DNA from 2 places in the Neobacillus sp. SAB-20_R2A genome. Region 1 is predicted to be linked to the other one. Evidence: a T-box and tRNA genes for the amino acid it is inferred to sense, from the RefSeq annotation. Region 1 holds a T-box; the other holds one or more tRNA genes.
The links. A T-box is a leader RNA that pairs with one kind of tRNA and senses whether it is charged. The one in region 1 lies ahead of serS (serine--tRNA ligase), so its partner is inferred to be a tRNA-Ser.
Positions count from the first base shown of each region.

Region 2: it has a tRNA-Ser gene. The T-box ahead of serS (serine--tRNA ligase) is inferred to sense a tRNA for this amino acid. The anticodon was not compared.

Region 1 is NZ_CP145895.1:4,471-21,746, reverse strand. Features, by position in the region: gene serS (serine--tRNA ligase) at 1-1,127, opposite strand, end outside; T-box leader at 1,184-1,406, opposite strand; gene pdxT (pyridoxal 5'-phosphate synthase glutaminase subunit PdxT) at 1,463-2,056, opposite strand; gene pdxS (pyridoxal 5'-phosphate synthase lyase subunit PdxS) at 2,058-2,939, opposite strand; gene V5M37_RS00075 (D-alanyl-D-alanine carboxypeptidase family protein) at 3,108-4,433, opposite strand; gene guaB (IMP dehydrogenase) at 4,690-6,153, opposite strand; gene V5M37_RS00065 (YaaC family protein) at 6,260-7,207, shown strand; rRNA gene rrf (5S ribosomal RNA) at 7,291-7,407, opposite strand; rRNA gene V5M37_RS00055 (23S ribosomal RNA) at 7,495-10,429, opposite strand; tRNA gene V5M37_RS00050 (tRNA-Ala) at 10,543-10,618, opposite strand; tRNA gene V5M37_RS00045 (tRNA-Ile) at 10,640-10,716, opposite strand; rRNA gene V5M37_RS00040 (16S ribosomal RNA) at 10,812-12,361, opposite strand; gene gyrA (DNA gyrase subunit A) at 12,617-15,139, opposite strand; gene gyrB (DNA topoisomerase (ATP-hydrolyzing) subunit B) at 15,331-17,253, opposite strand.
Region 2 is NZ_CP145895.1:238,693-244,812, reverse strand. Features, by position in the region: rRNA gene V5M37_RS01355 (23S ribosomal RNA) at 1-411, opposite strand, end outside; rRNA gene V5M37_RS01350 (16S ribosomal RNA) at 616-2,165, opposite strand; tRNA gene V5M37_RS01345 (tRNA-Gly) at 2,280-2,353, opposite strand; tRNA gene V5M37_RS01340 (tRNA-Pro) at 2,368-2,444, opposite strand; tRNA gene V5M37_RS01335 (tRNA-Arg) at 2,467-2,540, opposite strand; tRNA gene V5M37_RS01330 (tRNA-Leu) at 2,599-2,684, opposite strand; tRNA gene V5M37_RS01325 (tRNA-Leu) at 2,748-2,832, opposite strand; tRNA gene V5M37_RS01320 (tRNA-Gln) at 2,840-2,914, opposite strand; tRNA gene V5M37_RS01315 (tRNA-Glu) at 2,978-3,049, opposite strand; tRNA gene V5M37_RS01310 (tRNA-Ser) at 3,062-3,152, opposite strand; tRNA gene V5M37_RS01305 (tRNA-Asn) at 3,157-3,231, opposite strand; gene V5M37_RS01300 (SprT family protein) at 3,352-3,828, opposite strand; gene cmpA (cortex morphogenetic protein CmpA) at 3,923-4,033, shown strand; gene V5M37_RS01290 (Tex family protein) at 4,051-6,120, opposite strand, start outside.

The sequences.
Region 1 (17,276 bases):
GGTTTTGACTTAGGGTCGCGGCGGAAGCGGATGTTAGCACGTCTTGCCTGGAACGCCTCAAAATTACTGCAAGAAGAAATTTCACGGTAAGTTCCATAGCTCGGGATCCACACTTCAATATCGTATTTTTTCGCCGCAGTAAAGCCCAGGTCACCTGTACACATGCTTAACACACGATACGGCAATTCCAGTAATTGAAGAACCTTTTCGGCATCAGCAGTCAGTTTTTCCAGCTCCTGATAAGAATCCTCTGGCTTTACAAACTTCACAAGCTCAACCTTATTGAATTGGTGCTGGCGAATTAATCCCCTTGTGTCACGCCCTGCAGAACCAGCTTCAGAACGGAAGCAAGCGCTGTAGGCTGCAAAGCGGATTGGCAGCTCTTCGCCGCTTAAAATTTCATCGCGGTAATAATTGGTGACTGGTACCTCTGCGGTCGGTATTAGGAAGTAGTCCTCGCTTTCAATTAAAAAGGCATCCTCTTCAAACTTTGGCAGCTGGCCTGTTCCAGTCATGCTGGTACGATTCACCATATATGGAGGCAGTATCTCTGTGTAACCATGCTCATCGACATGGAGGTCAAGCATGAAGCTTATTAACGCACGCTCAAGGCGGGCACCAAGACCTTTATAAAAAACAAAGCGGCTGCCGGTCACCTTTCCTGCTCGTTCAAAATCAAGAATTCCCAAATGGTCAGCTACATCCCAATGCGGTTTCGCCTCAAAGCCGAACTCGCGGACCTGGCCCCATTTGCGGATTTCTACGTTATCGTCTTCTGTCTCGCCAATAGGCACAGTTTCATGGGGAATATTTGGAATGCTAAGCAATAATAGCTCTAATGTCTCCTCAACGCCTCTTAGTTCATCGTCGAGTTCCTTGATGCGGTCGCCAACCTCACGCATTTCCTTTATAAGGTGATCGGCATCCTGCTTCTCACGTTTTAATACTGCAACTTGCTGAGAAACTTCATTCCGCTTGGATTTCAGTTTTTCCGCTTCGACAATTAATTCGCGCCGTTTAACGTCTAAATCTTCAAATCGGCCTAAGTCTGTTAAATCTTCACCGCGATGCTGCAGCTTTTCTTTAACTTCGGCAAAATTGGCTCTTAAATACTTCAAATCCAACATGCTTAAACACTCCTTTATTATTTATCCGAGGGCAAACAAAAAACTCCCGCCCCTAAAACAGGGACGAGAGTTAACCCGCGATACCACCCTGGTTGACAGACGAATCTGTCCACCTTAAAAATGTAACGGTTTTTCACCGAGAGTCCTTACTAGCCTCGTGATGAGGTGTTCCGCACTCTACTCGAGGAGGGATTCACAAGTCTTATTCACCGGTTCACACCAGCCACCGGCTCTCTTTAGAATAAATCTCTTGTTACTAGTTCCTCTCATTGCTTTTGCATATTTCTAATTTGTATAACTTAGAGTACTATATTTATTTGCCAAAAGCAACCAATCTATACAGGCTGTTTTTGATTTTTTGCTTCTTTTACCATCTCAACAAAGTAAGCTGTAAGACGATGGTCATCCGTTAGTTCTGGATGAAACGAACAGCCTAAAAATTGCCCTTCACGCGCTAAAACAATGCGGCCATCATGCTTCGAAAGAATCTCGACCTCTTCGCCTGCCTCTACGATATGCGGGGCCCGGATAAAGACTGCTGGGAAGTCACCCGCGACATCTTTCACAGCGAGGTCAGCCTCGAAGCTATCCACCTGGCGTCCGAAGGAGTTGCGTTCAACCGTAACGTCCATCACACCTAGGTGAGGCTCACTGTATCCGACGATGTTTTTTGCCAAAAGAATAAGGCCTGCACAGGTACCGAACATCGGTTTACCTTCCCGGGCAAATTCCTTTAAGGAATCCATAAAATCATATTTATCGATCAGGCGGCGCATTGTCGTGCTTTCTCCACCAGGGAGAATAAGGCCATCAACGTCTTTTAATTCCTCTTTGTGTTTAATGGCAACGGCTTCGACACCACAAGCTTCTAATGATTGAATATGCTCACGAACTGCTCCTTGTAATGCGAGAACGCCAATTTTAATCATTTTACCATCCACGCTCCTGCATGCGAGCTTCAGGGGCTAATGAAGAAATTTCGATACCCTTCATTGGAGTTCCAAGATCCTTTGAAAGTTCAGCAATCAATTTATAGTCTTGGTAATGAGTTGTTGCTTCAACAATCGCTCTTGCAAATTTCGCAGGGTTTTCTGATTTAAAGATACCAGAGCCAACGAATACACCGTCTGAACCTAATTGCATCATTAACGCTGCATCAGCAGGTGTTGCAACACCACCAGCAGCAAAGTTAACAACAGGAAGGCGGCCATTGCGCTTAATTTCAAGCAATAATTCAAATGGTGCACCTAATAGCTTTGCTTCTGTCATAAGTTCATCTTCGTTCATGCTTACAACCTTGCGAATCTGTGCGTTAACCTTGCGGATATGGCGGACAGCTTCGACGATGTTGCCAGTTCCCGGTTCGCCTTTTGTACGAAGCATAGATGCTCCTTCGCCAATACGTCGGGCAGCCTCGCCCAAGTCACGGCAGCCGCATACAAATGGAACAGTAAAGTCACTCTTTAATAAGTGAAACTCTTCATCAGCAGGTGTTAATACTTCACTTTCATCGATATAGTCTACACCAAGTGCTTCAAGTACACGTGCTTCCACAATGTGGCCGATACGAGCCTTAGCCATAACAGGGATTGAAACAGCGTTAAGAACCTCTTCGACAATTCGAGGATCTGCCATTCTAGCAACGCCGCCAGCTGCACGAATATCAGAAGGTACGCGCTCTAGCGCCATTACCGCTACTGCGCCTGCTTCCTCAGCAATTTTTGCCTGTTCTGCATTAACAACGTCCATGATGACGCCGCCTTTTTGCATTTCTGCCATCCCACGTTTTACCCGATCCGTACCTGTTTTCATTTGTAAATCCCCCTTGTTTTTCCACGTCAAAAACGTTGATTATTTAGAAAATTCCTATTAATTCGATTTGAATTATTTATTCCATAAAATCATTAAAGCAACAAAAAAGGATTCCTGTCAAGACAAGAATCCTTTCCAACATTTTACTTATAGGTTCTTTAGAGCTAATTAGAACCAGCCTTTAACAGTGGAGGAGATGCCTCCCCAGACATCACCGAAAAATCCTCCGATGCCCCGCATCATTAGAACAAACCAATTTGCCTTCTCAACATCTTGGGCTGCAATGACATCTACTTGTAATTTGCTTTTGCCTTCCTCAGTTAAAAAGTTGACCTTATCGCTGTTTTTAGGCTCTATTGTTAGATAGCCGACCTTATCACCTTTTTTGATCGGTGCTGTTAGCTCACCTTTTTTGTTAATTTTATTTTTATCTAATACCAGTACCGGTTTATAATTTTCCTTTTCGCCATTTTCAATGACCATATTGATGGCTGACTTTGTATAAACTTTTACCTGGTCATTCTTCCCCTTAATAACAGGTATCGTTTTATGGCCCTTTACCTGATAGTGCTTTGGTACAATAGTTTCTTTTGTTGTATTGGCAAATGCATAGTCAAACATTTTCTTGGTCTCATCGAAGCGGGCCTTATAGTCCCCTTTGCCGCTCGCATCTTTAGCATTTTGCACAACTGTGATAAACCGTTTGCCATCACGGCTGGCAGTACCGGTAAAACAGTAGCCGGCAAAATCGGTGGTACCCGTCTTAAGTCCGTCGACACCTTTATATCCATAATCCAAAGAAGGAAGCATCCAGTTCCAGTTGATCATATTAATTGCGTCAGAAGTGCCTTCACGAAAAGTTTTCTTCGGTATGCTTGCCGTCTTTAACACTTCAGGATATTCATTAACTAGGTGGAAGGCAAGACTCGCTACCGCTCTTGGAGACATGACGTTTTCGTCTGTTTCACCGCTGCCTTCCGGATGCATGCCACGATATTCGGCATTATTTAAACCTGATGAGTTTACAAATTTATAATCCTTTAAGCCTAACTTTTTAGCTTTTTCATTCATCATTTTCACAAAATTAGTTTCAGACCCGGCAATTGTTTCGGCAATAGCAATCGTTGCTGCATTGGCAGAATAAATGACCATCGCTTCATACAACTCGCGGATTTTATATGTGCCGTCCTGGCGCAATGGAACATTCGACAATGCGCGGTCTTGGGAAATTTTATAAACAAGATCACTGACGTTATATTCCTGATCCCATTTCACTTTTCCATGTTTAATGGCATCTAGTAAAAGATATTCAGTCATCATTTTTGTCATGCTGGCAATCCCCATGACAGTATCAGCATTTTTTTCGTATAACACTTTGCCTGATTCAGCATCTACTAATATGGCACCGTCCGCGTTGATGTTTAACGCCGCGGCTGCCTCCGCTTTATCTTGGCCCATGCCGGCAAAAAGGCTGAAGAACAAAATAACGGCCATTGCACTGGCAAGATACTTTTTAAAAACATGTTTATTCACATTAACGCCCTCCATGATTTTTTACACTTTGGTTATTTTAACATAACTGCTTTATAAATCATAGAGAGAGCATCGAAGCATTCTTTTGCCAATTTTGATAGACTGCTAGAAATAGATAGGGCTTTTTACATACGTACTAGTAGTTGATTTCCGCTCCAAACAAATTTGGATAAAAAAATAGGAGCAGACGGAAAGGTCTGCTCCTGCTTCACTTAATTTACATTGAGTAGTTTGGTGCTTCTTTGGTGATTTGAACGTCGTGCGGGTGGCTTTCTCGTAAGCCGGCACCGGTCATTTTAACGAATTGCGCGTTCATTCGTAATTCTTCTAGGTTTTTCGTACCACAGTAGCCCATACCTGCACGTAAGCCGCCGACTAATTGATAAATGGTATCTGCCAATGGTCCTTTGTACGGAAGGCGTCCTTCGATGCCTTCTGGGACAAACTTTTTATTGTCCTCTTGGAAATAACGGTCTTTAGAACCCTTTTCCATTGCTGCTACTGAACCCATGCCGCGGTATACCTTAAAGCGGCGTCCTTGGAAAATTTCTGTTTCTCCAGGGCTTTCTGTTACCCCTGCAAGCATGCTTCCCAGCATCACGGCATGTCCGCCTGCTGCCAAAGCTTTGACGATATCACCAGAGTATTTAATACCACCGTCCGCAATAATCGTTTTCCCGTGTTTCATGGCTTCACCAGCACAGTCATAAACAGCTGTTATTTGCGGTACTCCGACACCAGCTACAACGCGTGTCGTACAAATCGAACCTGGTCCAATTCCAACCTTAACGACATCTACTCCGGCTTCGATTAAGGCCCTGGTTCCCTCTGCAGTGGCTACGTTTCCGGCGATAATCGCAAGGTTAGGGTAGGCAGCTCTAATTTGCCTTACAGTGTCTAGCACACCCTTGGAATGCCCGTGTGCGGTATCGACTACGATTACATCAACATTAGCCTTCACCAGCTTGTCGATCCGTTTCATCGTATCGCTTGTCACCCCAACTGCAGCTCCTGCCAATAGACGACCTTGGCTGTCCTTTGCGGAATTTGGGAACTCAATCACTTTTTCAATGTCCTTAATTGTGATTAAACCTTTTAACACTCCCTGATCATCCACAAGAGGCAGCTTTTCAATTTTATGCTTTTGAAGAATTTGTTCAGCTTCCTTCAAGGTTGTCCCAACTGAAGCAGTAATTAGATTTTCCTTCGTCATGACATCAGAGATCTTGAAAGAGTAATCCTGAATAAAACGAAGGTCCCTGTTGGTGATAATGCCAACCAGACGCTGTTCCTCCATGTTGTTAACGATTGGAACACCTGAAATACGATATTTCCCCATTAGATGCTCTGCATCAAATACTTGGTGTTCAGGAGTCAGGAAAAACGGATCAGTGATAACGCCGCTTTCTGAGCGCTTAACCTTTTCAACCTGTTCAGCCTGCTGTTCGATGGTCATATTCTTATGAATAATCCCAAGGCCGCCTTGGCGGGCCATAGCAATTGCCATTTCGGATTCCGTGACTGTGTCCATACCTGCACTTATAACTGGAATATTGAGCTTTACCGCAGGAGTTAACTCCACCTGCAAACTCACGTCGCGTGGCAGCACCTCTGATTTGCCAGGAATCAATAATACATCATCAAACGTTAATCCTTCTTTTGCGAACTTACTTTCCCACATATTAACAGCCTCCAGGTCAAAAAATATTATTTGTAGGTTATCAATTGGACAAAATACTGTCAAGGAAGAAATATTAGTAAGATTTTTCTGAAAAAGGTGATCTGCTTTGAATACGCCATTTAAAGGCTGGAAAAGCTACTCATGCTTTTTTTCAGCTGAATACTGTCAGCACTATTTGAAAAATAGCTATCTAAAGGCGAATATTGAGAATCCTGAACAAAAGAGCTATGAGAATGGATATGCCTTTTTATATTATCTCGAACATGGGCAAATCTATTATGAACAGGCAGAAAAAGCCCCGCTGGTTATTAAACCTATATTGCTTTTCTATGGCCTTGTCCATTTAATAAAAGCCTGCATCTTAACCGTAGATCCATCCTATCCGGAAACAACAGCGGTATTGGCACACGGTGTTTCCACCAGAAAAAGAAAAAAGCAAAATTATTTATTTTTTCAAGACGAAGTGAAATTACAAAAAAATGGACTTTTTCCATTTATGTCAGAAAAATTGTTTCACATGAAACAGCTTGAAGGGGAAAAAGTCCTAATGGAGGAATTACTACAGCTTATACCTGAACTCGATGAATTATTCTTCATACTTATGAGGAAAAACAGCTTTGAAAAACTACATAGCAACGGCAGCCAGCTCCATATTCCCGAGAAAATACTGGATACCTATCATATGACCGGGAGTCGATTTAAAGAGTTTCTTGCCTCGAAATTTGCTAACGGGGTGGAATTCTCTGCTGATGAAGGAATCCATTTAATTTTGAATAACAATCCGGTATCAGCCATTTCCCCTTTAAAATTTCATATGGAAGAAGGGTGCTGGACACTTCCAATAAACAAAGGGAAGCTTTTCAACTTCCCGGAACTGCTGATCCACTATTTATTGTTATACAACTTAAGCATGATCGCCCGTTATGAAACAGAATGGTGGAGCGAACTAACCAAAATGATGCCCAACCACGACTACCCCTTCATCAAAACCTTTTTACACATCACACTAAAAAAAGGGCCTTTTCTAGTCTATGACTACTTGATGGAAAAGTGAGGCACGGGGACGGTTCTCATGCATCATTCAAGCATAAATAACCAACAAAAAAAGACAACCTGAAAATGGTTGTCTCTTTGTTTGCCCGGCAGCGTCCTACTCTCACAGGGACTTGCGTCCCAACTACCATCGGCGCTGAGAAGCTTAACTTCCGTGTTCGGGATGGGAACGGGTGTGACCTTCTCGCCATTGCTACCGGACCTATTGAATTAGAGGTTTCATTCCCTCAAAACTAGATAACGCAGAAGAAGTTTAGTAAAAACGAGTTCACCTTACTTAATTATGACTTGGTTAAGTCCTCGATCGATTAGTATCAGTCAGCTCCACACGTCACCGCGCTTCCACCTCTGACCTATCAACCTGATCATCTTTCAGGGATCTTACTAGCTTGACGCTATGGGAAATCTCATCTCGAGGGGGGCTTCATGCTTAGATGCTTTCAGCACTTATCCCGTCCGCACATAGCTACCCAGCGATGCCTTTGGCAAGACAACTGGTACACCAGCGGTGCGTCCATCCCGGTCCTCTCGTACTAAGGACAGCTCCTCTCAAATTTCCTGCGCCCACGACGGATAGGGACCGAACTGTCTCACGACGTTCTGAACCCAGCTCGCGTACCGCTTTAATGGGCGAACAGCCCAACCCTTGGGACCGACTACAGCCCCAGGATGCGATGAGCCGACATCGAGGTGCCAAACCTCCCCGTCGATGTGGACTCTTGGGGGAGATAAGCCTGTTATCCCCAGGGTAGCTTTTATCCGTTGAGCGATGGCCCTTCCATGCGGAACCACCGGATCACTAAGCCCGACTTTCGTCCCTGCTCGACTTGTAGGTCTCGCAGTCAAGCTCCCTTGTGCCTTTACACTCTGCGAATGATTTCCAACCATTCTGAGGGAACCTTTGGGCGCCTCCGTTACACTTTAGGAGGCGACCGCCCCAGTCAAACTGCCCACCTGACACTGTCTCCCACCCCGATGAGGGGTGCGGGTTAGAATTTCAATACAGCCAGGGTAGTATCCCACCGACGCCTCCACCGAAGCTGGCGCTCCGGCTTCTCAGGCTCCTACCTATCCTGTACAAGCTGTACCAAAATTCAATATCAGGCTACAGTAAAGCTCCATGGGGTCTTTCCGTCCTGTCGCGGGTAACCTGCATCTTCACAGGTACTATAATTTCACCGAGTCTCTCGTTGAGACAGTGCCCAGATCGTTACGCCTTTCGTGCGGGTCGGAACTTACCCGACAAGGAATTTCGCTACCTTAGGACCGTTATAGTTACGGCCGCCGTTTACTGGGGCTTCGATTCAGAGCTTCGCTTGCGCTAACCCCTCCTCTTAACCTTCCAGCACCGGGCAGGCGTCAGCCCCTATACTTCGCCTTGCGGCTTTGCAGAGACCTGTGTTTTTGCTAAACAGTCGCCTGGGCCTATTCACTGCGGCTCTTCGGGGCTATTCACCCCAAAAAGCACCCCTTCTCCCGAAGTTACGGGGTCATTTTGCCGAGTTCCTTAACGAGAGTTCTCTCGCTCACCTTAGGATTCTCTCCTCGCCTACCTGTGTCGGTTTGCGGTACGGGCACCTTTTATCTCGCTAGAGGCTTTTCTTGGCAGTGTGGAATCAGGAACTTCGGTACTATAATTCCCTCGGCATCACAGCTCAGCCTTAAGGTGAACGGATTTTCCTATTCACCAGCCTAACTGCTTGCACGCACATATCCAGCAGTGCGCTTACCCTATCCTCCTGCGTCCCCCCATCACTCAAACGATAAAGAGGTGGTACAGGAATATCAACCTGTTGTCCATCGCCTACGCCTTTCGGCCTCGGCTTAGGTCCCGACTAACCCTGAGCGGACGAGCCTTCCTCAGGAAACCTTAGGCATACGGTGGATGAGATTCTCACTCATCTTTCGCTACTCATACCGGCATTCTCACTTCTAAGCGCTCCACCAGTCCTTACGGTCTAGCTTCAACGCCCTTAGAACGCTCTCCTACCGCGGACACCACAAGGTGTCCACCCACAGCTTCGGTGATACGTTTAGCCCCGGTACATTTTCGGCGCAGAGTCACTCGACCAGTGAGCTATTACGCACTCTTTAAATGGTGGCTGCTTCTAAGCCAACATCCTGGTTGTCTAAGCAACTCCACATCCTTTTCCACTTAACGTATACTTTGGGACCTTAGCTGGTGGTCTGGGCTGTTTCCCTTTTGACTACGGATCTTATCACTCGCAGTCTGACTCCCACGGATAAGTCATTGGCATTCGGAGTTTGTCTGAATTCGGTAACCCGATGAGGGCCCCTAGTCCAAACAGTGCTCTACCTCCAAGACTCTAACTACGTGAGGCTAGCCCTAAAGCTATTTCGGAGAGAACCAGCTATCTCCAAGTTCGATTGGAATTTCTCCGCTACCCACACCTCATCCCCGCACTTTTCAACGTGCGTGGGTTCGGGCCTCCATCCAGTGTTACCTGGACTTCACCCTGGACATGGGTAGATCACCTGGTTTCGGGTCTACGACTACATACTAATTCGCCCTATTCAGACTCGCTTTCGCTGCGGCTCCGTCTCTTCAACTTAACCTCGCATGCAATCGTAACTCGCCGGTTCATTCTACAAAAGGCACGCCATCACCCATGAACGGGCTCTGACTACTTGTAGGCACACGGTTTCAGGATCTCTTTCACTCCCCTTCCGGGGTGCTTTTCACCTTTCCCTCACGGTACTGGTTCACTATCGGTCACTAGGGAGTATTTAGCCTTGGGAGATGGTCCTCCCTGCTTCCGACCGGATTTCACGTGTCCGGCCGTACTCAGGATCCACTCAGGAGGGAACGAAGTTTCAACTACAGGGCTTTTACCTTCTATGGCCGGCCTTTCCAGACCGCTTCATCTACCCCGTTCCTTTGTAACTCCATGTTGAGTGTCCTACAACCCCGAAAGGCAAGCCTTTCGGTTTGGGCTGTTCCCGTTTCGCTCGCCGCTACTCAGGGAATCGCGTTTGCTTTCTCTTCCTCCGGGTACTTAGATGTTTCAGTTCCCCGGGTCTGCCTTCAATACCCTATGTATTCAGGTAAAGATACTGCTCCATTACGAACAGTGGGTTTCCCCATTCGGAAATCTCCGGATCGGCGCTTACTTACAGCTCCCCGAAGCATATCGGTGTTAGTCCCGTCCTTCATCGGCTCCTAGTGCCAAGGCATTCACCGTGCGCCCTTTCTAACTTAACCTAAAAGGTTTTACTTACTCTTAAAAATAAGAGAGAAAAACTAAAATGGCGATTACTCGGTTCTTACTTGGTTACTTCTTCTTTTACGATTATCTAGTTTTCAAAGAACGATATTGGTGGAGGATAGCGGGATCGAACCGCTGACCTCCTGCGTGCAAAGCAGGCGCTCTCCCAGCTGAGCTAATCCCCCAATATTCACTGTAAAATTAAATGGTGGGCCTAAATGGACTCGAACCATCGACCTCACGCTTATCAGGCGTGCGCTCTAACCAGCTGAGCTATAGGCCCACAAAACATATTCAAAGAGAATTAACCTCTCAAAACTAAACAAACAAAAAACAGTCAACCTTATTATCAGCCCTAAAGGGCTGCATTATCCTTAGAAAGGAGGTGATCCAGCCGCACCTTCCGATACGGCTACCTTGTTACGACTTCACCCCAATCATCTGTCCCACCTTAGGCGGCTGGCTCCTTACGGTTACCCCACCGACTTCGGGTGTTACAAACTCTCGTGGTGTGACGGGCGGTGTGTACAAGGCCCGGGAACGTATTCACCGCGGCATGCTGATCCGCGATTACTAGCGATTCCGGCTTCATGCAGGCGAGTTGCAGCCTGCAATCCGAACTGAGAATGGTTTTATGGGATTGGCTCCACCTCGCGGCTTCGCTGCCCTTTGTACCATCCATTGTAGCACGTGTGTAGCCCAGGTCATAAGGGGCATGATGATTTGACGTCATCCCCACCTTCCTCCGGTTTGTCACCGGCAGTCACCTTAGAGTGCCCAACTGAATGCTGGCAACTAAGATCAAGGGTTGCGCTCGTTGCGGGACTTAACCCAACATCTCACGACACGAGCTGACGACAACCATGCACCACCTGTCACTCTGTCCCCCGAAGGGGAAATTCCTATCTCTAGGAGTGTCAGAGGATGTCAAGACCTGGTAAGGTTCTTCGCGTTGCTTCGAATTAAACCACATGCTCCACCGCTTGTGCGGGCCCCCGTCAATTCCTTTGAGTTTCAGCCTTGCGGCCGTACTCCCCAGGCGGAGTGCTTAATGCGTTAGCTGCAGCACTAAAGGGCGGAAACCCTCTAACACTTAGCACTCATCGTTTACGGCGTGGACTACCAGGGTATCTAATCCTGTTTGCTCCCCACGCTTTCGCGCCTCAGCGTCAGTTACAGACCAGAAAGCCGCCTTCGCCACTGGTGTTCCTCCACATCTCTACGCATTTCACCGCTACACGTGGAATTCCGCTTTCCTCTTCTGCACTCAAGTCCCCCAGTTTCCAATGACCCTCCACGGTTGAGCCGTGGGCTTTCACATCAGACTTAAAGGACCGCCTGCGCGCGCTTTACGCCCAATAATTCCGGACAACGCTTGCCACCTACGTATTACCGCGGCTGCTGGCACGTAGTTAGCCGTGGCTTTCTGGTCAGGTACCGTCAAGGTACCGGCAGTTACTCCGATACTTGTTCTTCCCTGACAACAGAGCTTTACGACCCGAAGGCCTTCATCGCTCACGCGGCGTTGCTCCATCAGACTTTCGTCCATTGTGGAAGATTCCCTACTGCTGCCTCCCGTAGGAGTCTGGGCCGTGTCTCAGTCCCAGTGTGGCCGATCACCCTCTCAGGTCGGCTACGCATCGTCGCCTTGGTGAGCCGTTACCTCACCAACTAGCTAATGCGCCGCGGGCCCATCTGTAAGTGTCAGCCGAAACCGACTTTCAACCTTCCCTCATGCGAGGGAAGAAATTATCCGGTATTAGCTCCGGTTTCCCGAAGTTATCCCAGTCTTACAGGCAGGTTGCCCACGTGTTACTCACCCGTCCGCCGCTAACCACCGGGAGCAAGCTCCCAGTGATTCGCTCGACTTGCATGTATTAGGCACGCCGCCAGCGTTCGTCCTGAGCCAGGATCAAACTCTCCAATAAAGTTGAGTTGATTAGCTCAAAAATGTTACGTTGGCTTCATTTCAAAAGAAATGAATATTATTGTTTGTTGACGTTTTTGTTTGTTTAGTTTTCAAAGGTCAATTTCTCTATCGCTCAGAAGCGACTTTATAAATATACCACCCGTCTAAGTTAAAGTCAACATGTTTTAATCATTTTTTACTATATAAATATAATAAATTCAAAAGTACTGTTAAATACAGAAAACGGAGCACCTATTACAGTGCTCCGTTTATGTTATTCTTCATCAGAATTGAGATTCACATCTGAGTTTTCACCTGATGCGTCTTCTTCTGTTTCCTCTGTACTTTCATTTTCCTGGACTTCTTCTTTTTCTACTTTAGCTACGGTTGCCACATATTCATTCTTTTCATCACCAAGGCTGATTAGTTTTACACCCTGTGTATTCCGGCCCATTTTAGAAATGCCGGCTACATCAATACGAATTAAGACCCCGCCTGTTGTAATCAACATCAAGTCCTCTTCGCCGGTCACCGCTCTCATCGAAACAAGCTCACCGTTCTTATCTGTAATATGACAGGTCTTAATACCTTTCCCGCCGCGGCCTTGAATGCGGTACTCAGCAGCAGCAGTCCGCTTTCCATAGCCATTTTTCGTTACAATCAGCACTTCATTATCTTCCTCAAGCACTTCCATGCCGACAACCTCATCATCACTGTCCAAGGTAATGCCTTTTACACCTGTGGCGGTGCGGCCCATCGAACGGACATCTGTTTCCGGGAAGCGGATCAGCATACCTTTACTCGTACCGATAATAATATGCTTGCTGCCGTCGGTCATACGGGCAGAAATAAGCTCATCGCCCTCACGCAGACTTATGGCGATTAGTCCGTTATTCCGGATATGAGCAAAGGATGACAGCGGTGACCGCTTGGAGACACCTTCTTTTGTGGTAAAGAACAGGAACCAATCGTCCACAAATTCTTCAACAGGGATAATTGCATTTACCCATTCACCTTTTTCGATACCCAGCAGATTGATAATCGGAATGCCTTTCGCCGTGCGGCCGTACTCCGGAATTTCGTAACCTTTGGAACGATAAACCTTCCCCTTATTAGTAAAGAAGAGAATCGTATCATGGGTTGAAGTTGTGATCAAATGCTCAACAAAATCATCCTCATTGGTGCCCATACCTTGGATTCCGCGGCCGCCGCGTTTTTGTGCGCGGTACGTGGAGACAGGGAGACGCTTAATATAACCGTTATGAGTTAATGAGATGACGATGTTTTCGCGTGGAATCAAATCCTCGTCCTCAATGTTTTCAATTCCGCCTGCTGCGATCTCAGTGCGGCGTTTATCATTGAAACGTTCTTTTATTTCAAGAAGTTCTTCGCGGATAATTTCAAGGACTTTTTCCTCGTCCGCTAAAATGGCTTTTAACTCTGCAATGAGTTTTACAAGCTCCTGATATTCATCTTCAATCTTTTCTCTTTCCAAGCCTGTTAGACGCTGCAAGCGCATATCAAGGATGGCCTGGGCTTGTTTTTCTGAAAGATTAAATTGGGTCATTAACCCTTCACGGGCGATATCTGTCGTTTGCGAGTTGCGGATTAACGTAATGATAGCGTCAATATGGTCAAGTGCGATCCGCAGACCTTCTAAAATATGTGCCCTTGCTTCGGCCTTACGCAATTCAAATGCAGTACGGCGGCGAATGACTACCTTTTGATGCTCTAAATAATAGACTAAACATTGCTTTAGGCTTAGCACCTTTGGCTGCCCATTCACAAGTGCTAGGGTGTTAATTCCAAAGCTGGTTTGCAGGGCAGTCTGCTTGTATAAATTATTCAACAGAACATTGGCGTTGGCATCCTTACGAACTTCAATGACAATCCGCATTCCGCGGCGGTCTGATTCATCGCGCAAGTCAGTGATGCCATCAATCTTTTTATCACGGACCAATTCCGCTATTTTTTCAATCAGTTTTGCCTTATTTACCTGGTAGGGAAGCTCATTAACAATAATGACCTCTTTACCATTAGACTTCTGCTCAATTTCCACTTTAGCCCTTATTGTAATAGAACCCCGTCCGGTTTCATAAGCCTTGCGGATGCCGCTTCGGCCTAAGATGATCCCTCCAGTAGGGAAATCAGGCCCCGGGATGATCTCCATCAGCTCCTGAGTGGTAATGTCAGGGTCATGGCTGACAGCCAAGACCGCATCGATCGTCTCGCCAAGCTGATGAGGCGGGATGTTGGTTGCCATCCCAACGGCAATTCCGGTTGTACCGTTCACTAATAGGTTAGGGAACCGCGCTGGCAAGACAACCGGTTCTCTTTCCTCACCATCATAGTTATCTTGATAATCAATCGTGTCTTTGTTAATATCTCTTAATAATTCCATTGAGATTTTCGACATTCTTGATTCAGTGTAACGCATCGCCGCAGCTGCATCACCGTCAACCGACCCGAAGTTCCCGTGGCCATCGACAAGCATATAGCGATAGTTGAAATCCTGCGCCATCCGGACCATTGTTTCATAAACGGCGGAGTCACCATGCGGGTGATACTTACCAATAACATCGCCGACAATACGGGCTGACTTTTTATATGGTTTGTCCGCATGAATTCCTAGATCGTGCATAGCATAAAGAATACGGCGGTGAACTGGCTTCAGGCCATCACGAACATCCGGAAGGGCACGTGAAACGATAACACTCATTGCATAGTCAAGAAACGAAGATTTCATTTCTTGGCTAATATTAATTTCTTTTACCTGAGAATTTGGTGTTTCAGCCATAATTGGTACCTCCTATTAGGGTGTCACCTAAAATAAAAAAGGAGGATAGTGGACACCTCTACCCTTTTTCCCTTTTTTTAGCTAATAGGAAATTATAAATTTCCACAAATTATAATTTCCTAACGCATAAATTCAACTACACCTCTATCTTCGTCCTATCGGACTCGCCAATCGGCGAGTTTTCATTTATGTTATATATCTAAGTTTTTCACGTATTGAGCGTTTTCTTCGATAAAATTCCGACGTGGTTCGACCTTTTCCCCCATCAGCATATCGAAGGTGTCATCCGCTTCGATTGCATCTTCAAGACTTACCTGAAGCATCGTTCTCGTACCTGGATCCATGGTTGTTTCCCATAACTGTTCAGGATTCATTTCTCCCAAACCTTTATAGCGCTGAATATTAGGCTTAGGCTGACTTGGCAGCTCGGCAAAAATCTTGTCAAGTTCCTTGTCGTTATAGGCATATTCTATCCGTTTCCCCTGTTGCACTTTGTAAAGAGGCGGCTGGGCGATATATACATAACCCGCCTCGATAATTTTCCTCATATAGCGGTAAAAGAAGGTCAGCAGCAGCGTACGAATATGGGCGCCATCGACGTCCGCATCTGTCATGATGATGACTTTATGGTAGCGGGCTTTTCCAATATCAAAATCCTCACCAATCCCAGTGCCAATGGCTGTAATCATTGCCCGGACTTCATTATTGGAAAGAATCCGATCAAGACGAGCCTTTTCAACGTTCAGAATCTTACCGCGAAGCGGCAGGATTGCTTGGAAATGACGGTCGCGTCCTTGTTTCGCTGAACCACCTGCTGAGTCACCCTCAACGATATATAATTCGCTTTCTGATGGGTCTTTAGAAGAACAGTCTGCCAATTTCCCGGGTAAACTAGATACTTCTAGCGCACTCTTGCGGCGGGTCAATTCCCTTGCCTTTTTGGCAGCGAGCCTTGCTCTTGCCGCCATTAGACCTTTATCGACAATCTTTTTAGCAACCATCGGATTTTCTAACAAGAACTTTTCAAAATGCTGAGCAAAAACGGTATCTGTTATCGCCCTGACTTCAGAATTTCCGAGTTTCGTTTTCGTTTGCCCCTCAAATTGCGGGTCCGGATGCTTAATCGAAACAATCGCTGTCAGGCCTTCGCGAACATCCTCACCGGAAAGGTTTGCATCGCTTTCTTTAATCAGATTGTTTTTCCTGGCATAATCATTAATAACCCTCGTTAATGCCGTTTTAAAACCAGATTCGTGGGTACCGCCTTCGTACGTATGAATATTATTGGCGAATGAGTAGATGTTATCTGTATAGCCTTCATTGTATTGCAGGGCAACCTCAACGCTGATTCCATCCTTTTCGCCCTCCATGTAGATAGGCTCTTCAAGAATGACCTCTTTTGTCCGGTTTAAATGCTCCACATAGGATTTAATTCCGCCCTCATAATGATACTCATTGCGTTTATTTTCGACACGCTTATCTTCTATGGTGATTTTGATTCCCCGGTTAAGGAATGCAAGTTCACGAAGGCGTGTTGCCAGAATGTCAAATTCATACTCAAGTGTTTCTGTGAAAATTTCTCCGTCCGGCCTAAAATGGGTGATGGTTCCAGTTTTGTCGGTTGTTCCAACCACCTTTAGTTCAGAAGCGACATTACCGCGTTCAAATTTTATTTCGTGAATTTTGCCGTCACGATGTACATAGACTTCCAGCTCAGTAGATAGGGCATTAACAACCGATGCACCAACACCGTGCAGTCCGCCTGAAACCTTATAACCTCCGCCGCCAAACTTTCCTCCGGCATGGAGAACTGTCATAATGACCTCAACGGCAGGTCTGCCCATTTTTTCTTGGATGTCGACTGGAATACCGCGCCCGTTATCCGTTACCGTAATGCTGTTATCTTCTTCAATCGTGACATTGATTTCGTCACAGTAACCTGCAAGTGCCTCGTCAATACTATTATCAACGATTTCCCAAACAAGATGGTGAAGCCCTTTGCCGCTTGTTGAACCGATGTACATACCCGGTCTTTTCCTTACAGCCTCCAGGCCCTCCAACACTTGTATCTGATTGGCATCATATGCCTGCTCCTGAACTGCTTTTTGATCCATTGTCACTTGATTCACCTGCACTT
Region 2 (6,120 bases), 230 kb from region 1:
TCCACTCAGGAGGGAACGAAGTTTCAACTACAGGGCTTTTACCTTCTATGGCCGGCCTTTCCAGACCGCTTCATCTACCCCGTTCCTTTGTAACTCCATGTTGAGTGTCCTACAACCCCGAAAGGCAAGCCTTTCGGTTTGGGCTGTTCCCGTTTCGCTCGCCGCTACTCAGGGAATCGCGTTTGCTTTCTCTTCCTCCGGGTACTTAGATGTTTCAGTTCCCCGGGTCTGCCTTCAATACCCTATGTATTCAGGTAAAGATACTGCTCCATTACGAACAGTGGGTTTCCCCATTCGGAAATCTCCGGATCGGCGCTTACTTACAGCTCCCCGAAGCATATCGGTGTTAGTCCCGTCCTTCATCGGCTCCTAGTGCCAAGGCATTCACCGTGCGCCCTTTCTAACTTAACCTAAAAGGTTTTACTTACTCTTAAAAATAAGAGAGAAAAACTAAAATGGCGATTACTCGGTTCTTACTTGGTTACTTCTTCTATACGATTATCTAGTTTTCAAAGAACGAAAGTTTTGAGAGATAATTCCCTCAAAACTAAACAAACAAGAAACAATCAAACAAACATGTATTGTCTGGCTCATATGTCCAGCTTATATCCTTAGAAAGGAGGTGATCCAGCCGCACCTTCCGATACGGCTACCTTGTTACGACTTCACCCCAATCATCTGTCCCACCTTAGGCGGCTGGCTCCTTACGGTTACCCCACCGACTTCGGGTGTTACAAACTCTCGTGGTGTGACGGGCGGTGTGTACAAGGCCCGGGAACGTATTCACCGCGGCATGCTGATCCGCGATTACTAGCGATTCCGGCTTCATGCAGGCGAGTTGCAGCCTGCAATCCGAACTGAGAATGGTTTTATGGGATTGGCTCCACCTCGCGGCTTCGCTGCCCTTTGTACCATCCATTGTAGCACGTGTGTAGCCCAGGTCATAAGGGGCATGATGATTTGACGTCATCCCCACCTTCCTCCGGTTTGTCACCGGCAGTCACCTTAGAGTGCCCAACTGAATGCTGGCAACTAAGATCAAGGGTTGCGCTCGTTGCGGGACTTAACCCAACATCTCACGACACGAGCTGACGACAACCATGCACCACCTGTCACTCTGTCCCCCGAAGGGGAAATTCCTATCTCTAGGAGTGTCAGAGGATGTCAAGACCTGGTAAGGTTCTTCGCGTTGCTTCGAATTAAACCACATGCTCCACCGCTTGTGCGGGCCCCCGTCAATTCCTTTGAGTTTCAGCCTTGCGGCCGTACTCCCCAGGCGGAGTGCTTAATGCGTTAGCTGCAGCACTAAAGGGCGGAAACCCTCTAACACTTAGCACTCATCGTTTACGGCGTGGACTACCAGGGTATCTAATCCTGTTTGCTCCCCACGCTTTCGCGCCTCAGCGTCAGTTACAGACCAGAAAGCCGCCTTCGCCACTGGTGTTCCTCCACATCTCTACGCATTTCACCGCTACACGTGGAATTCCGCTTTCCTCTTCTGCACTCAAGTCCCCCAGTTTCCAATGACCCTCCACGGTTGAGCCGTGGGCTTTCACATCAGACTTAAAGGACCGCCTGCGCGCGCTTTACGCCCAATAATTCCGGACAACGCTTGCCACCTACGTATTACCGCGGCTGCTGGCACGTAGTTAGCCGTGGCTTTCTGGTCAGGTACCGTCAAGGTACCGGCAGTTACTCCGATACTTGTTCTTCCCTGACAACAGAGCTTTACGACCCGAAGGCCTTCATCGCTCACGCGGCGTTGCTCCATCAGACTTTCGTCCATTGTGGAAGATTCCCTACTGCTGCCTCCCGTAGGAGTCTGGGCCGTGTCTCAGTCCCAGTGTGGCCGATCACCCTCTCAGGTCGGCTACGCATCGTCGCCTTGGTGAGCCGTTACCTCACCAACTAGCTAATGCGCCGCGGGCCCATCTGTAAGTGTCAGCCGAAACCGACTTTCAACCTTCCCTCATGTGAGGGAAGAAATTATCCGGTATTAGCTCCGGTTTCCCGAAGTTATCCCAGTCTTACAGGCAGGTTGCCCACGTGTTACTCACCCGTCCGCCGCTAACCACCGGGAGCAAGCTCCCAGTGATTCGCTCGACTTGCATGTATTAGGCACGCCGCCAGCGTTCGTCCTGAGCCAGGATCAAACTCTCCAATAAAGTTGAGTTGATTAGCTCAAAAATGTTACGTTGGCTTCATTTCAGAAGAAATGAATAATTATTGTTTGTTGACGTTTTTGTTTGTTTAGTTTTCAAAGAACTATTTTTCTAAAGTGGAGCGGGTGATGGGAATCGAACCCACAACAACAGCTTGGAAGGCTGTGGTTTTACCACTAAACTACACCCGCATATAAAATTGTGATGGTCGGGAAAACAGGATTCGAACCTGCGACCCCTTGGTCCCAAACCAAGTGCTCTACCAAGCTGAGCTATTTCCCGATATTGGAGTTAGACTTTAGAACGCGCCCGACAGGAGTCGAACCCATAACCTTCTGATCCGTAGTCAGACGCTCTATCCAATTGAGCTACGGGCGCTCTTTTTAATCAACTTTTATATCTTATCACATTCGATTTATTATGTCAATATATTTTTTGGTGCGGCCGAGAGGACTTGAACCTCCACGGTGTTGCCACCACTAGGCCCTCAACCTAGCGCGTCTGCCATTCCGCCACGACCGCATTTTAAATTAGTGACAAAGAAAATCATAACATGTTTCCTGAGGTTTTTCAACAGGAAATTATTGGTGCGGGTGAAGGGAGTCGAACCCCCACGCCTTGCGGCGCCAGATCCTAAGTCTGGTGCGTCTGCCAATTCCGCCACACCCGCATAAAAATGGCTGGGCTAGCAGGATTCGAACCTACGAGTGACGGAGTCAAAGTCCGTTGCCTTACCGCTTGGCTATAGCCCAATTTATTTATTTTTCAAGAGAGAAAGAAACAGGAAATGAATTTGTTTCATTCCCCATTCCTGATGACCCCTACGGGATTCGAACCCGTGTTACCGCCGTGAAAGGGCGGTGTCTTAACCGCTTGACCAAGGGGCCAATATTTTAACCTGGCGGAGAAGGAGGGATTTGAACCCTCGCGCCGCTTACGCGACCTACACCCTTAGCAGGGGCGCCTCTTCAGCCACTTGAGTACTTCCCCAATATGGCTCCGCAGGCAGGACTCGAACCTGCGACCGATCGGTTAACAGCCGATAGCTCTACCACTGAGCTACTGCGGAATAATAGCAAATATGAAGCTAGTCCAATAAGGCGTTGCCCTATCGACTCTTTAAATTATAATGACGTCTTTATCTAAAGTCAATACGAATTTTCATAGAAATAAATGGTTCTTCAAACTTTCATTCCAAAAGATATTCTTTGACCTTTTCTAATTTCCCTTTACAATTTCCACAAACATAGCGACTTGTATCAATGCTTCTTCTGCGCTGATATGGAAGGCTGCACTTTGTGCATTTATATAAAAGTATTTTTTTAGCTTTACATTTTCTTTTCGGGACATCCGGAAGCTGATTGCAAAACCTTGGTGCTCCCACCTTTTTTAAGAGTATTTTAAAATCTAAATCACGATGCTTGTATCCCTTGCCTTCAAGGTGAAGATGATAGTGAACTAGTTCGTGTTTGATGATCCCAATTAATTCTTGTTCGCCAAGCTGCTCCAAATACTTTTTATTAATTTCGATATTATGTGTCCCCAAAAGATATCTGCCGCCAGTTGATCTGAGCCGAGAATTAAAGGATGCCTTATGTTTGAATGGCTTCCCAAAGTACTCCATCGAGATTTTTTCCACCATCAACTGAAGCTCCGAATCCTTCATTTAAGGTTCCCTCACTTTCTTTGCGAACGTGACAACCTATTATAGCATATATTGTATATACCCTTGTGGAGAAACTTTTCGGGAGGTTTAATTTATGCCTACTTGGTTTCAAAACCAAATGAAAAGAGCATTTTATGAAAAAAATCGATATCAAATTAAGATGTTAAATCAATGCTGGTTTTTTTACAGAAAAAAACACTGCTAAGCAAGCAGTGTTTTCGTTTATTTTGCTGGAGGAAGCATCGTTAGTGCTACCCGGCCTTTTTTCATATCAACCGAATCTACCCAGACGGTTACTACATCCCCTACTGAAACAATATCGAGCGGATGTTTGACGAATCGAGTACTTAGTTTTGAGATATGAACAAGCCCGTCCTGTTTAACACCAATATCTACAAAGGCTCCAAAATCAACAACATTTCTGACTGTACCTTGGAGCTCCATTCCGGATTTTAGGTCTTCCAGTTTTAAAACATCTTTTTTCAAAAGCGGACGCGGCAGGTCGTCACGTGGATCACGTTCCGGTCTTACAAGTGCGTCAACAATATCCTTCAATGTTAACTCACCAATGGATAACTCTTCAGAAACAGACTTCAAATCAAGTCCGTTCAAGGCAGATATCAACTCTTCAGACCCTAGGTGAGCAGTTGTAAAGCCTAGGTTTTTAAGGAGTTTTTCTACCTCTTTGTAATTTTCCGGGTGAATTCCGGTCCGGTCCAGCGGCTGTTTTCCATCTAATACCCGCAGGAAGCCCACCGCTTGTTCATAGGTCTTTGCACCAAGGCGAGGAACCTTCTTTAATTGCGAGCGGCTGGTGAATTTCCCTTCCTCATCGCGCATTTTCACAATATTATTGGCTGCTGTTTTATTAAGGCCGGCAACATACTGCAGCAAAGAAGACGAGGCAGTATTCACATTCACTCCGACCTGGTTAACTGCCGTTTCCACGACGAAATGGAGTGATTCGGACAAAAGTTTCTGAGATACATCATGCTGGTATTGGCCGACGCCTACTGATTTCGGATCTATCTTAACCAATTCCGCAAGCGGGTCCTGCAGACGGCGGGCAATTGACACGGCACTCCGTTCTTCAACTTGGAAGTTAGGGAATTCCTCTCTTGCAAGATCGGAAGCAGAATACACACTTGCCCCGGCCTCATTCACAATTAGATAAAATATTTCTCCCTTAACTTCTTTTAAAATATCAGCTACGAATTGCTCTGTCTCTCTTGAGGCGGTCCCGTTTCCGACCGCAACCATCTCAACCTTATAGTCCCGCAATATTTTAATAAACTTGTCTTTTGCTTCCTCGGGCTTCGCTTTCGGTGGGTGCGGGTAAATGACATCAATCTTTAGGACTTTCCCGGTTTCATCCACAACCGCCAGCTTACAGCCTGTCCGATAGGCCGGGTCGACACCTAAGACGATTTTTCCCTTTAACGGCGGCTGGAGGAGAAGGTTTCTCAAATTCTCTGAGAATATATGAATGGCCTGTTCCTCTGCTTTTACAGTCAATTCACTGCGGATTTCTCGCTCAATAGATGGCTGGATTAATCTTTTGTAGCCGTCTTCGATTGCTTCTAATACCAATGGGGCTGCCGGCGAGTGCTCCTTTTTAACCCATTTTCTGGACAAATACGAAATGATGATATCTGGGTTCATTTTAATAGATACTCTTAGAATGTCTTCTTTTTCACCGCGGTTTAGGGCAAGGATTCGGTGCGGAACGATTTTATTTACCGGTTCCTCGTATTCATAGTACATTTCGTAAACGTTTTTCTCGTCCTTTTCCGTTTCCTTTACAACAGAGACAACCGTACCAGATTTGAAGGTTTCCCGACGAATCCACTTGCGGCCTTCCGCATCGTCTGACACCATTTCCGCAATGATATCCTTTGCACCGGCTAGCGCATCTTCTATTGTAAGAACCTCTTTTTCTTCCGATAAAAATTCTTTCGCCTTTTCTTCAACACTTTCTTTTGGGAGTGTCAGTAACCATTCGGCCAGCGGCTCAAGGCCTTTTTCTTTAGCTATAGTAGCCTTGGTTCGTCTTTTTTGTTTATAGGGACGGTATAAATCTTCTACCTCTTGGAGCTTTTCAGCTTTTACGATGCTTTGCTGGAGCTCTTCGGTCAGCTTTCCTTGTTCCGCAATGATCCGGAGAACTTCTTCTTTTCTTTGTTCGAGGTTTTGTATGTATTGCCAGCGTTCTAGAATGTTCCGGATTTGCACCTCATCCAGGGCACCGGTCATTTCTTTCCGATAGCGAGCGATAAATGGGACAGTATTTCC